Regions from separate parts of the Streptomyces sp. NPDC060028 genome, predicted to be linked through region 2. Evidence: riboswitches for the same ligand, from Rfam matches in the RefSeq annotation. Region 2 holds a riboswitch; each other region holds the start of a gene.

Region 1 (3,247 bases), on a different contig from region 2:
CACGGCGAGCAGCTGACCTTCCTTGACCATCTGGCGGACCCGGGTCACTTCGATGTCGAGCATCTCCGCGATGTCGGGGAGGTAGAGCCAGGCGGGGACAAGGGCGTCGATCTTTGCGTCAATCTCGGTCACGGGCACAAGCCTGCCATCTCGGACTCGCCCCCGGTACCCGAGCCGCCCCGTCCGGGTTCCCCCGGCTCTCTCCCGGCCCTGTCCCGGCCCTCTCACGGCCCTCTCCCGGCCCACTCACGGCCCCTCGCGGCTCCTTCCGGGTGACTACGCGGTCGCCGACTTGAGGGGGACGGCGGGGTCGGCGACCTTGGCCGGGTCGACCGGGGTCGCCGATTCGATCAGCTTGCGGCCCTGGGCCAGGTCGCGCGGGCGGCCCACCGCCAGCACCGCCACCAGCGCGCCCTCCCGTACCCAGCACACCGACCACGCCGGCTCCGCCGGATCGCCGCGCCACAGCATCGCGTCGGCCCCGGCGTGGTGGCCGGCGTACTGCACGAACCGCCCGAACTGCTCCGACCAGAAATACGGCACCGGGTCGTAGACCCGTACGGGCTCCCCGGCCAGGATGTTCGCCGCGACGACCCGGGGGCCCTGCAGCGCGTTGTCCCAGTGATGCACGAGCAGCCGGGCCCCGTACCGCCCCGACGGGAAGGACGCGCAGTCGCCGACCGCGTACACCCCGGGCAGGGAGGTCCGCAGGTGGGCGTCCGCCGTCACCGAGCCGTCCGCGCCCCGCTCGATGCCCGACCCCGCCAGCCACGCCGTCGCCGGCCGGGCGCCGATGCCCACGACCACCGCGCCGGCCGCCAGCTCCCGGCCGTCCGCGAGCAGCACCCGGCCGGACTCCACGGAGGCCACCTTCGCGCCGGTGACCAGTTCGGCCCCGGCCTGCGCGTACCAGTGCGCCATCGGGGCCGCGACCTCGGCCGGCAGCGCTCCCGCGAGGACCCGGTCGGCCGCCTCCACCACGGTCACGGCGCAGCCCGCCTCGCGCGCGGCCGTGGCGAACTCGGCGCCGATCCAGCCCGCCCCGACGACGACGATCGCCGGCGCCGAGGCCAGTACGGGCTTCAGCCGGGCCGCGTCGTCCAGGGTGCGCAGCAGGTGCACCCCGGGGACGCCCTCCGTGCCGGGCAGGGTCACCGGTTCGGCGCCGGTCGCCAGCACGAGCACCCCGTACGGGACCGGGCCCCTCTCGGTGTCGAGCAGGCGCTCGGCGGCCCGCAGCCCGGTGACCGTCGTCCCCAGCCGCAGCTCGATGCCGAGCGCCTCGAAGTCGATGTCGAACGCCGAGTCCTCGGCCTTGCCGAGCAGCACCGCCTTGGAGAGCGGGGGCCGGTCGTAGGGCTGGTGGGGCTCGGCGCCCAGCAGGGTGACGGGGCCGGTGAAGCCCTGTTCGCGCAGGGCAACCGCCGTCTGCACCCCCGCCATTCCGGCGCCCACTATGACGACGCCGCTGTCAGTCTCTTCCGTCTGGTCGCTCACGCCGCCCACATTAGGGGGTGTCTCGCCGATCGGGCCGGGTCAGGGAGGCAGCCTTACCCGGCCGTCGGCGGCGGGGTTAGTCTGGCCACCGTACCTATCGCGGGAGTCCGGGCGCACCGGGCTGAGAGGGAGGCTGGCCGGCCTCCGACCGTACGAACCTGATCCGGGTCATGCCGGCGAAGGGAGGGGCTGGACGCCCATGCACTCATCTCGAAGAAGCCCGGAACCGGGATACGACGTCCTCGTCATCGGGGGCGGGATCATCGGCCTCGTCACGGCCTGGCGGGCGGCCGGTACGGGTCTGCGCACCGCGCTCGCCGATCCGGCGCCCGGCGGCGGCGCCGCCCAGGTCGCGGCGGGCATGCTCGCCGCCGTCACCGAGCTCCACTACGGCGAGGAGACCCTGCTCGGGCTGAACCTCGCCTCGGCCGCCCGCTATCCGCAGTTCGCCGCCGAACTCGCCGACGCGAGCGGCGGGCTGGACATCGGCTACCGGGCCTGCGGGACCCTCGCCGTGGCGCTCGACGCGGACGACCGCCTCCACCTGCGCGAGCTGCACGCACTGCAGCGCCGCTGCGGGCTGGAGTCGCAGTGGCTGACCGGGCGCGAGTGCCGCCGCCTGGAGCCGATGCTGGCCCCCGGTGTCCGCGGCGGACTGCGCGTGGACGGGGACCACCAGGTGGACCCGCGCCGGCTGGCGGCGGCGCTGCTGGCCGCCTGCGAGCGGGCCGGCGTGAGCATCCACCGGGCGGCCGCGGAGCGACTGCTCACCGCCGCCGACCGGGCCCGCGGGGCGCGGCTCGACGACGGTACGGAGCTGCTCGCCGACCAGGTGGTGCTGGCCGCGGGGTCGCTCAGCGGCCGGCTCGCGGGCGTACCGCCGCAGGTGGTGGCTCCCGTACGGCCGGTCAAGGGCCAGGTGCTGCGCCTGACCGTGCCGGCCGCCCATGCGCCGTTCCTGTCGCGGACCGTACGCGCCGTCGTGCGGGGCAGCCACGTCTACCTGGTCCCGCGCGAGAACGGCGAGCTGGTCATCGGCGCCACCAGCGAGGAACTCGGCTGGGACACCACCGTCACCGCCGGCGGGGTCTACGAGCTCCTGCGCGACGCCCACGAGCTGGTGCCCGGCATCACCGAACTCCCGCTCACCGAGACCCGGGCGGGGCTGCGGCCGGGCTCGCCCGACAACGCGCCGCTGCTCGGTCCGACCGAACTGCCGGGCCTGCACCTGGCCACCGGGCACTACCGCAACGGGGTGCTGCTGACCCCGCTCACCGGGGACGTCATGGCGGAGCTGCTGACCACCGGCGAACTGCCGGAGATCGCGCGCCCCTTCACCCCGCGCCGTTTCGCCCTCACGCCCCAGGAGTCGTACGCATGACCATCTCCGTCTCCGTCTCGGTCAACGGCGAGGCGCGCCAGGTCGCCGCCGGGACCACGCTCGACACGGTGGTCGCCGCCCTGACCACCGCCCCGTCCGGGGTCGCGGCCGCGCTCAACGAGACCGTGGTGCCGCGCGGGCAGTGGCCCGCCACACCGGTGGGCGACGGCGACCGGGTCGAGATCCTCACCGCGGTCCAGGGGGGTTGAGCGGCATGGCTGACGACGCTTTCCTGCTGGGCGGCCGCACCTTCTCCTCCCGCCTGATCATGGGTACGGGCGGGGCCCCGAGCCTGGACGTCCTGGAACGGGCACTGATCGCCTCCGGTACGGAGCTGACCACGGTGGCGATGCGCCGCCTGGACCCCAC
Region 2 (3,247 bases):
TAGACCCGGTTGCCGGCGGCGGCGAACTCGGCGGACTTCTCCGCCATGCCCGCCTGGATCTCCTCGGCCTTCAGGTCTCCGCCGTGCTCACGACGGATGTCCTGGGAAATCTTCATCGAGCAGAACTTCGGCCCGCACATGGAGCAGAAGTGCGCGGTCTTGGCCGGCTCGGCCGGGAGCGTCTCGTCGTGGAACGCGCGGGCCGTGTCCGGGTCGAGGGCCAGGTTGAACTGGTCCTCCCAGCGGAACTCGAACCGCGCGTCCGACAGCGCGTCGTCCCACTCCTGGGCGCCCGGGTGGCCCTTGGCCAGGTCTGCGGCGTGCGCGGCGATCTTGTACGTGATGACGCCGGTCTTCACGTCGTCGCGGTTCGGCAGGCCCAGGTGCTCCTTGGGCGTGACGTAGCAGAGCATCGCGGTGCCCCACCAGGCGATCATCGCGGCGCCGATGCCCGAGGTGATGTGGTCGTAGGCGGGCGCGACGTCCGTGGTCAGCGGGCCGAGCGTGTAGAACGGCGCCTCCTCGCAGATCTCCTGCTGGAGGTCGATGTTCTCCTTGATCTTGTGCATCGGGACGTGGCCCGGGCCCTCGATCATCGTCTGCACGTTGTGGCGCTTGGCGATCGTGTTGAGCTCGCCCAGCGTCTTCAGCTCGGCGAACTGCGCGGCGTCGTTGGCGTCCGCGATGGAGCCGGGGCGCAGGCCGTCACCGAGCGAGTACGTGACGTCGTACGCCGCGAGGATCTCGCAGAGCTCCTCGAAGTTCGTGTAGAGGAAGTTCTCCTTGTGGTGCGCCAGGCACCACGCGGCCATGATCGAGCCGCCGCGCGAGACGATCCCGGTCTTGCGGCGGGCCGTCAGCGGCACGTACGGGAGCAGCACGCCGGCGTGGACCGTCATGTAGTCGACGCCCTGCTCGGCCTGCTCGATGACCGTGTCCTTGTAGATCTCCCAGGTCAGGTCCTCGGCCCGGCCGTCGACCTTCTCCAGCGCCTGGTAGAGCGGCACGGTGCCGATCGGCACGGGCGAGTTGCGCAGCACCCACTCGCGGGTGGTGTGGATGTTGCGGCCGGTCGAGAGGTCCATGACCGTGTCGGCGCCCCACTTGGTCGCCCACGTCATCTTGTCGACCTCCTCCTCGATCGAGGAGGTGACCGCGGAGTTGCCGATGTTGGCGTTGACCTTCACCAGGAAGCGCTTGCCGATGATCATCGGCTCGATCTCCGGGTGGTTCACGTTCGCGGGAAGCACCGCGCGGCCTGCGGCGATCTCCTCGCGGACGACCTCGGGGGAGACGTTCTCGCGGATGGCGACGTACTCCATCTCCGGGGTGATCTCGCCCCGGCGGGCGTACGCGAGCTGCGTGACGGCGGCGCCGCCACGGCCCCGGCGGGGCTGGCGCGGGCGGCCCGGGAAGACCGCGTCGAGGTTCTTGAGGCCACCGCGGGGCGAGGTGTGCTTGATGCCGTCGTCCTCGGGGCGCACGGGGCGGCCCGCGTACTCCTCGGTGTCGCCGCGGCCGATGATCCAGTTCTCGCGCAGGGGCGCCAGGCCCCGGCGGACGTCGGTCTCGATCTGCGGATCGGTGTACGGCCCGGACGTGTCGTAGAGCGTGACGTCCTTGCCGTTGGTGAGGTGGACCTGGCGGACCGGCACCCGGATGTCCGGGCGGGAGCCCGCCAGGTATCCCTTGTGCCAGCCGGGCTGGCGCTCGGTCTGGCCGTCGGCGTCCTGGCTGACGGCAGGCGTGCGTGCGTCCTGAATGGTCATGAGACCTGATCTCCCTACGCCGGCATTACCCGGTAACAGGTTCGGCGGTCGACGCAGCCTCTTCCCGTACGCATTTCCCGCGCGTACGGTGATCAGCGCCCTCTCAGCCCGGTGCTCCGAGCTCCCGCGTTGTGCAAAGGTGCCCCCACGCTAGCGTCATGTGTGGCGTGCTGAACAGTGGGCCCCCTCATCTGTTGCGATGATCTGCTGGTGACGTCCTTGCCTCAGACCCCCACCGAGCCCACTGACCCCACGGCTCATCCAGGTCACGCCGACCATGCGCATGCGGGCCCCGGGCACGCGCACGGACATTCCCACGGCCACGGCCCGGCGGCCCCGGTCTCGAAGCACCTGCGCAAGGTCATCGCGGCCGTGCTGATCCCCTTCACCGCCGCCGTCTTCATCGGCATGGTGGTGCTCTGGCCGGGCGGCGCCCCCGCCCACGAGCGCTCCGGCGTGGGCTTCGACCGCCAGACCCAGCAGGGCAAGGTCGTCTCGCTGGCGCAGGTCGACTGCAAATCGGTCAACGCCTCGCAGGTACCGCCCACCGGCGACACCTCCACGCCCGAGGGGCGCGAGGCGCAGGCCGCGCAGACCGGCGAGTGCAAGAAGGCCACCGTCGAGGTCGCCACCGGACCGGACGAGGGCCGCACTTTCGTGGAGATCGTCCAGCCGGGCGCGCCACGGCAGTTGAAGGACGGTCAGGAAGTGGTGGTCGCGTACGCGCCGGACGCCCCCCGGGACCTCCAGTACTCCGTGATCGACGTGAACCGCAAGCTCCCGATGGCGCTGTTGGCCGGCATCTTCGCCGTGGCCGTCGTCCTGGTCGGCCGGATGCGCGGGCTGTTCGCACTCATCGCGCTCGTCGTCAGCTTCGCCGTGCTGACCCTCTTCATCCTCCCGGCGATCCTGCAGGGCTCGAACCCGCTGGTCGTCGCGGTCGTCGGGGCCAGCGCCATCATGCTGATCGCGCTCTACATGTGCCACGGGCTCACGGCGCGTACGTCGGTCGCCGTCCTGGGCACGCTCGTCTCGCTGTTGCTGATCGGCCTGCTGGGTTCGCTGTTCATCGACTGGGCGTTCCTCAGCGGCAACACCGACGACAACACCGGGCTGATCCACGGGCTCTACCCGAGCATCGACATGAGCGGTTTGCTGCTCGCGGGAGTGATCATCGGATCGCTGGGCGTGCTCGATGACGTGACGGTCACCCAGACCTCGGCGGTCTGGGAACTCCACCAGGCCGACCCGGCGATGGGCCCCCGTGGTTTGTACCGGGCGGCCATCCGGATCGGGCGGGACCACATCGCCTCGGTGGTCAACACCCTGGTTCTGGCCTACGCGGGTGCCGCGCTGCCGCTGCTGCTGCTCTTCTCGATCGCGAACAGCAGCATGGGTTCCGTGGCCAACAGCGAGTTGGTTGCCGAGGAGATCGTACGAACGCTCGTGGGCTCGATCGGACTGGTGGCCTCGGTACC
Region 3 (3,247 bases), on a different contig from region 2:
CCGGTGGTGTGGCTGCTGCTGGCGGCGTTCGTCGGCACCGGCTGACCTGCGGGAAGGCGCCCGTACAGGCCGGGCGGTTACTCTTGAAAGGCGCGCTGCTTCTGCGGCGCGCCTTTCGTCTTACAAGGAGTACCTGCCATGGCCCGCCCCGTTCCGGGAGAGCTCACCTTCGTCGCACCGCGCGGAGCCAAGAAGCCGCCCCGGCACCTCGCCGACCTCACTCCCGAGGAGCGCCGCGAGGCGGTCGCCGCGATCGGTGAGAAGCCGTTCCGGGCCAAGCAGCTCTCTCAGCACTACTTCTCCCGGTACGCGCACGACCCGGCGCAGTGGACCGACATCCCGGCGGGCTCCCGCGAGAAGCTCCAGCAGGAGCTGCTGCCGGACCTGATGTCCGTCCTGCGGCACATCTCGTGCGACGAGGACACCACCCGCAAGACCCTGTGGAAGCTGCACGACGGCACGCTCGTCGAGTCCGTGCTGATGCGCTACCCCGACCGGGTCACCATGTGCATCTCCTCGCAGGCCGGCTGCGGCATGAACTGCCCGTTCTGCGCCACCGGCCAGGCCGGCCTCGACCGCAACCTCTCCACGGCCGAGATCGTGCACCAGATCGTCGACGGCATGCGCGCCCTGCGCGACGGCGAGGTCCCCGGCGGACCGGCCCGGCTGTCGAACATCGTCTTCATGGGCATGGGCGAGCCGCTCGCCAACTACAACCGCGTCGTCGGCGCCATCCGCCGCCTCACCGACCCCGAGCCCGACGGCCTGGGCCTGTCCCAGCGCGGGATCACCGTCTCCACCGTCGGTCTGGTCCCGGCCATGCTGCGGTTCGCCGACGAGGGCTTCAAGTGCCGCCTCGCCGTCTCGCTGCACGCGCCGGACGACGAGCTGCGCGACACGCTGGTCCCCGTGAACACCCGCTGGAACGTCCGCGAGGTGCTCGGCGCGGCCTGGGAGTACGCGGAGAAGTCCGGCCGCCGGATCTCCATCGAGTACGCCCTGATCCGCGACATCAACGACCAGGCCTGGCGGGGCGACCTGCTCGGCAAGCTCCTCAAGGGCAAGCGCGTACACGTCAACCTCATCCCGCTGAACCCGACCCCGGGCTCGAAGTGGACCGCCTCGCGCCCCGAGGACGAGAAGGCCTTCGTGGAGGCCATCGCCCGCCACGGCGTGCCGGTGACCGTACGGGACACCCGTGGCCAGGAGATCGACGGCGCGTGCGGACAGCTCGCCGCCTCCGAGCGATAGATTCCGGGATTCCGGTCAAGAATGCTCGTATTCGGCCACGAGGTACCCTGTGGCCGAACCAATTTCATATTCCGACAGGGGAGCGCCACAGCGCTGAGAGTGCGGTAACCGTCATCCGCAGACCCTCTGAACCTCGCCCCGGTCATTCGGGGTAGGAAGTTCGGTCATCACTCAAGCTGTTGCGCCCTGCCCGGCGGCCGCTCCCAGAGCGCCGGGCAGGGCCGCGTCTTCTCCTGGTCATCCAGGAGGAATCACCAGTGAGCACCACCAAGAAGATCGCGGGCGCCCTGCTCGCGACCGCGCTGGGCGTCACCACGCTCAGCGCCTGCGGCGATGCCGGGGACAAGTCCGCCGGCGGCGCCGGCGAGGCCCCGAAGTCCAAGACCGTCACCCTCGTCTCCCACGACTCCTTCAACGTGACCGAGTCGCTCCTCAAGGAGTTCGAGCAGCAGAGCGGCTACACCGTCAAGGTGCTGAAGTCCGGGGACGCGGGCGCCGCGCTGAACCAGGAGATCCTCACCAAGGGCTCCCCGCGCGGCGACGTCTTCTTCGGGGTCGACAACACCCTCCTCTCGCGCGCCCTCGACAACGGCATCTTCACGCCGTACGAGGCCAAGGGCCTGGGCGAGGTCAAGCCGGAGTACGTGCTCGACAAGGAGCACCGGGTCACCCCGGTCGACTCCGGCGACATCTGCGTCAACTACGACAAGGCGTACTTCGCCGACAAGAAGATCGCCCCGCCGCAGACGCTGGACGACCTGATCAAGCCGGAGTACAAGAACCTGCTGGTCACCGAGAACGCCGCGACCTCCTCGCCCGGCCTCGGCTTCCTCCTCGCCTCCGTCGGCAAGTACGGCGACGAAGGCTGGAAGGACTACTGGAGCAAGCTCAAGGCCAATGGCGTGGAGGTCGTCGACGGCTGGGAGCAGGCCTACAACGAGCGCTTCTCCGGTTCCGCGGGCGGCAAGAAGGCCAAGGGCGACCGCCCGCTGGTCGTCTCGTACGCCTCCAGCCCGCCGGTCGAGGTGCTCTACGGCGAGCCGCAGCCGGCCGAGGCCCCCACGGGCGTGGCCACCGGCACCTGCTTCCGCCAGGTCGAGTTCGCCGGCCTGCTCAAGGGCGCGAAGAACGAGGAGGGCGGCAAGGCCCTGCTGGACTTCCTGATCGGCAAGAAGTTCCAGGAGGACATGCCCCTCCAGATGTTCGTGAACCCGGTCGTCAAGGACGCCAAGCTGCCCGAGCTGTTCACCAAGCACGGTGTCGTGATCGAGCAGCCGCAGACGGTCGCCCCGGACACCATCGCGAAGAACCGTGAGCAGTGGGTCAAGACATGGTCCGCGCTCGTCGTGAAGTAGTACCGGTGAGCAGTGCTCCGAAGGAGAGCGCGCGGTCCACGGCCGTCAGGCTGAGCCTGATGGCCGTGCCGCTCGTCTTCTTCGGACTGTTCTTCGCCTACCCCGTGGCCGCGATCGTCGGCCGCGGGCTGAAGACGGACACGGGCTGGCAGTTCGGCCGGGTCGGCGAGGTGCTGGCCCGGCCGGACATCGCCGACGTGCTCTGGTTCACCACCTGGCAGGCGCTCGCGTCGACCGCGCTCACGCTCCTGATCGCACTCCCCGGCGCGTACGTCTTCGCGCGCTTCGAGTTCCCCGGCAAGCAGCTGCTGCGGGCCGTGGTGACCGTGCCGTTCGTGCTGCCGACCGTGGTGGTCGGCACCGCCTTCCTGGCCCTCGTGGGGCGGGGCGGACTGCTGGACGAGCTGTGGGGGATCCGGCTCGACACCACGGTCTGGGCGATCCTGCTCGCGCACGTCTTCTTCAACTACGCCGTGGTCGTACGGACGGTCGGCGGGCTCTGGGCGCAGCTCGACCCGCGCCAGGAGGAGGCCGCCAGGGTCCTGGGCGCCGGGCGGTTCGCGGCCTGGCGACGGGTGACGCTGCCCGCGCTGGCCCCGGCGGTGGCGGCCGCCTCGCTGATGGTCTTCCTGTTCACCTTC

What was found. A riboswitch is a leader RNA that binds a small molecule or an ion and turns the genes downstream of it on or off. The one in region 2 is predicted to bind thiamine pyrophosphate.
Region 1: it holds a riboswitch for thiamine pyrophosphate, as region 2 does, so the genes downstream of both, thiO (glycine oxidase ThiO) here and thiC (phosphomethylpyrimidine synthase ThiC) in region 2, are expected to answer to the same signal.
Region 3: it holds a riboswitch for thiamine pyrophosphate, as region 2 does, so the genes downstream of both, ACFWBF_RS00630 (thiamine ABC transporter substrate binding subunit) here and thiC (phosphomethylpyrimidine synthase ThiC) in region 2, are expected to answer to the same signal.

What each region holds. Positions count from the first base shown of each region.
Region 1 is NZ_JBHWVJ010000097.1:5,806-9,052, reverse strand. Features, by position in the region: gene ACFWBF_RS32225 (Rv2175c family DNA-binding protein) at 1-132, opposite strand, end outside; gene ACFWBF_RS32220 (NAD(P)/FAD-dependent oxidoreductase) at 277-1,497, opposite strand; TPP riboswitch at 1,587-1,699, shown strand; gene thiO (glycine oxidase ThiO) at 1,697-2,878, shown strand; gene thiS (sulfur carrier protein ThiS) at 2,875-3,087, shown strand; gene ACFWBF_RS32205 (thiazole synthase) at 3,093-3,247, shown strand, end outside.
Region 2 is NZ_JBHWVJ010000122.1:15,121-18,367, reverse strand. Features, by position in the region: gene thiC (phosphomethylpyrimidine synthase ThiC) at 1-1,769, opposite strand, end outside; TPP riboswitch at 1,764-1,907, opposite strand; gene ACFWBF_RS34800 (YibE/F family protein) at 1,947-3,247, shown strand, end outside.
Region 3 is NZ_JBHWVJ010000001.1:126,450-129,696, reverse strand. Features, by position in the region: gene ACFWBF_RS00640 (phosphatidate cytidylyltransferase) at 1-45, shown strand, start outside; gene rlmN (23S rRNA (adenine(2503)-C(2))-methyltransferase RlmN) at 139-1,251, shown strand; TPP riboswitch at 1,318-1,427, shown strand; gene ACFWBF_RS00630 (thiamine ABC transporter substrate binding subunit) at 1,509-2,606, shown strand; gene ACFWBF_RS00625 (ABC transporter permease) at 2,666-3,247, shown strand, end outside.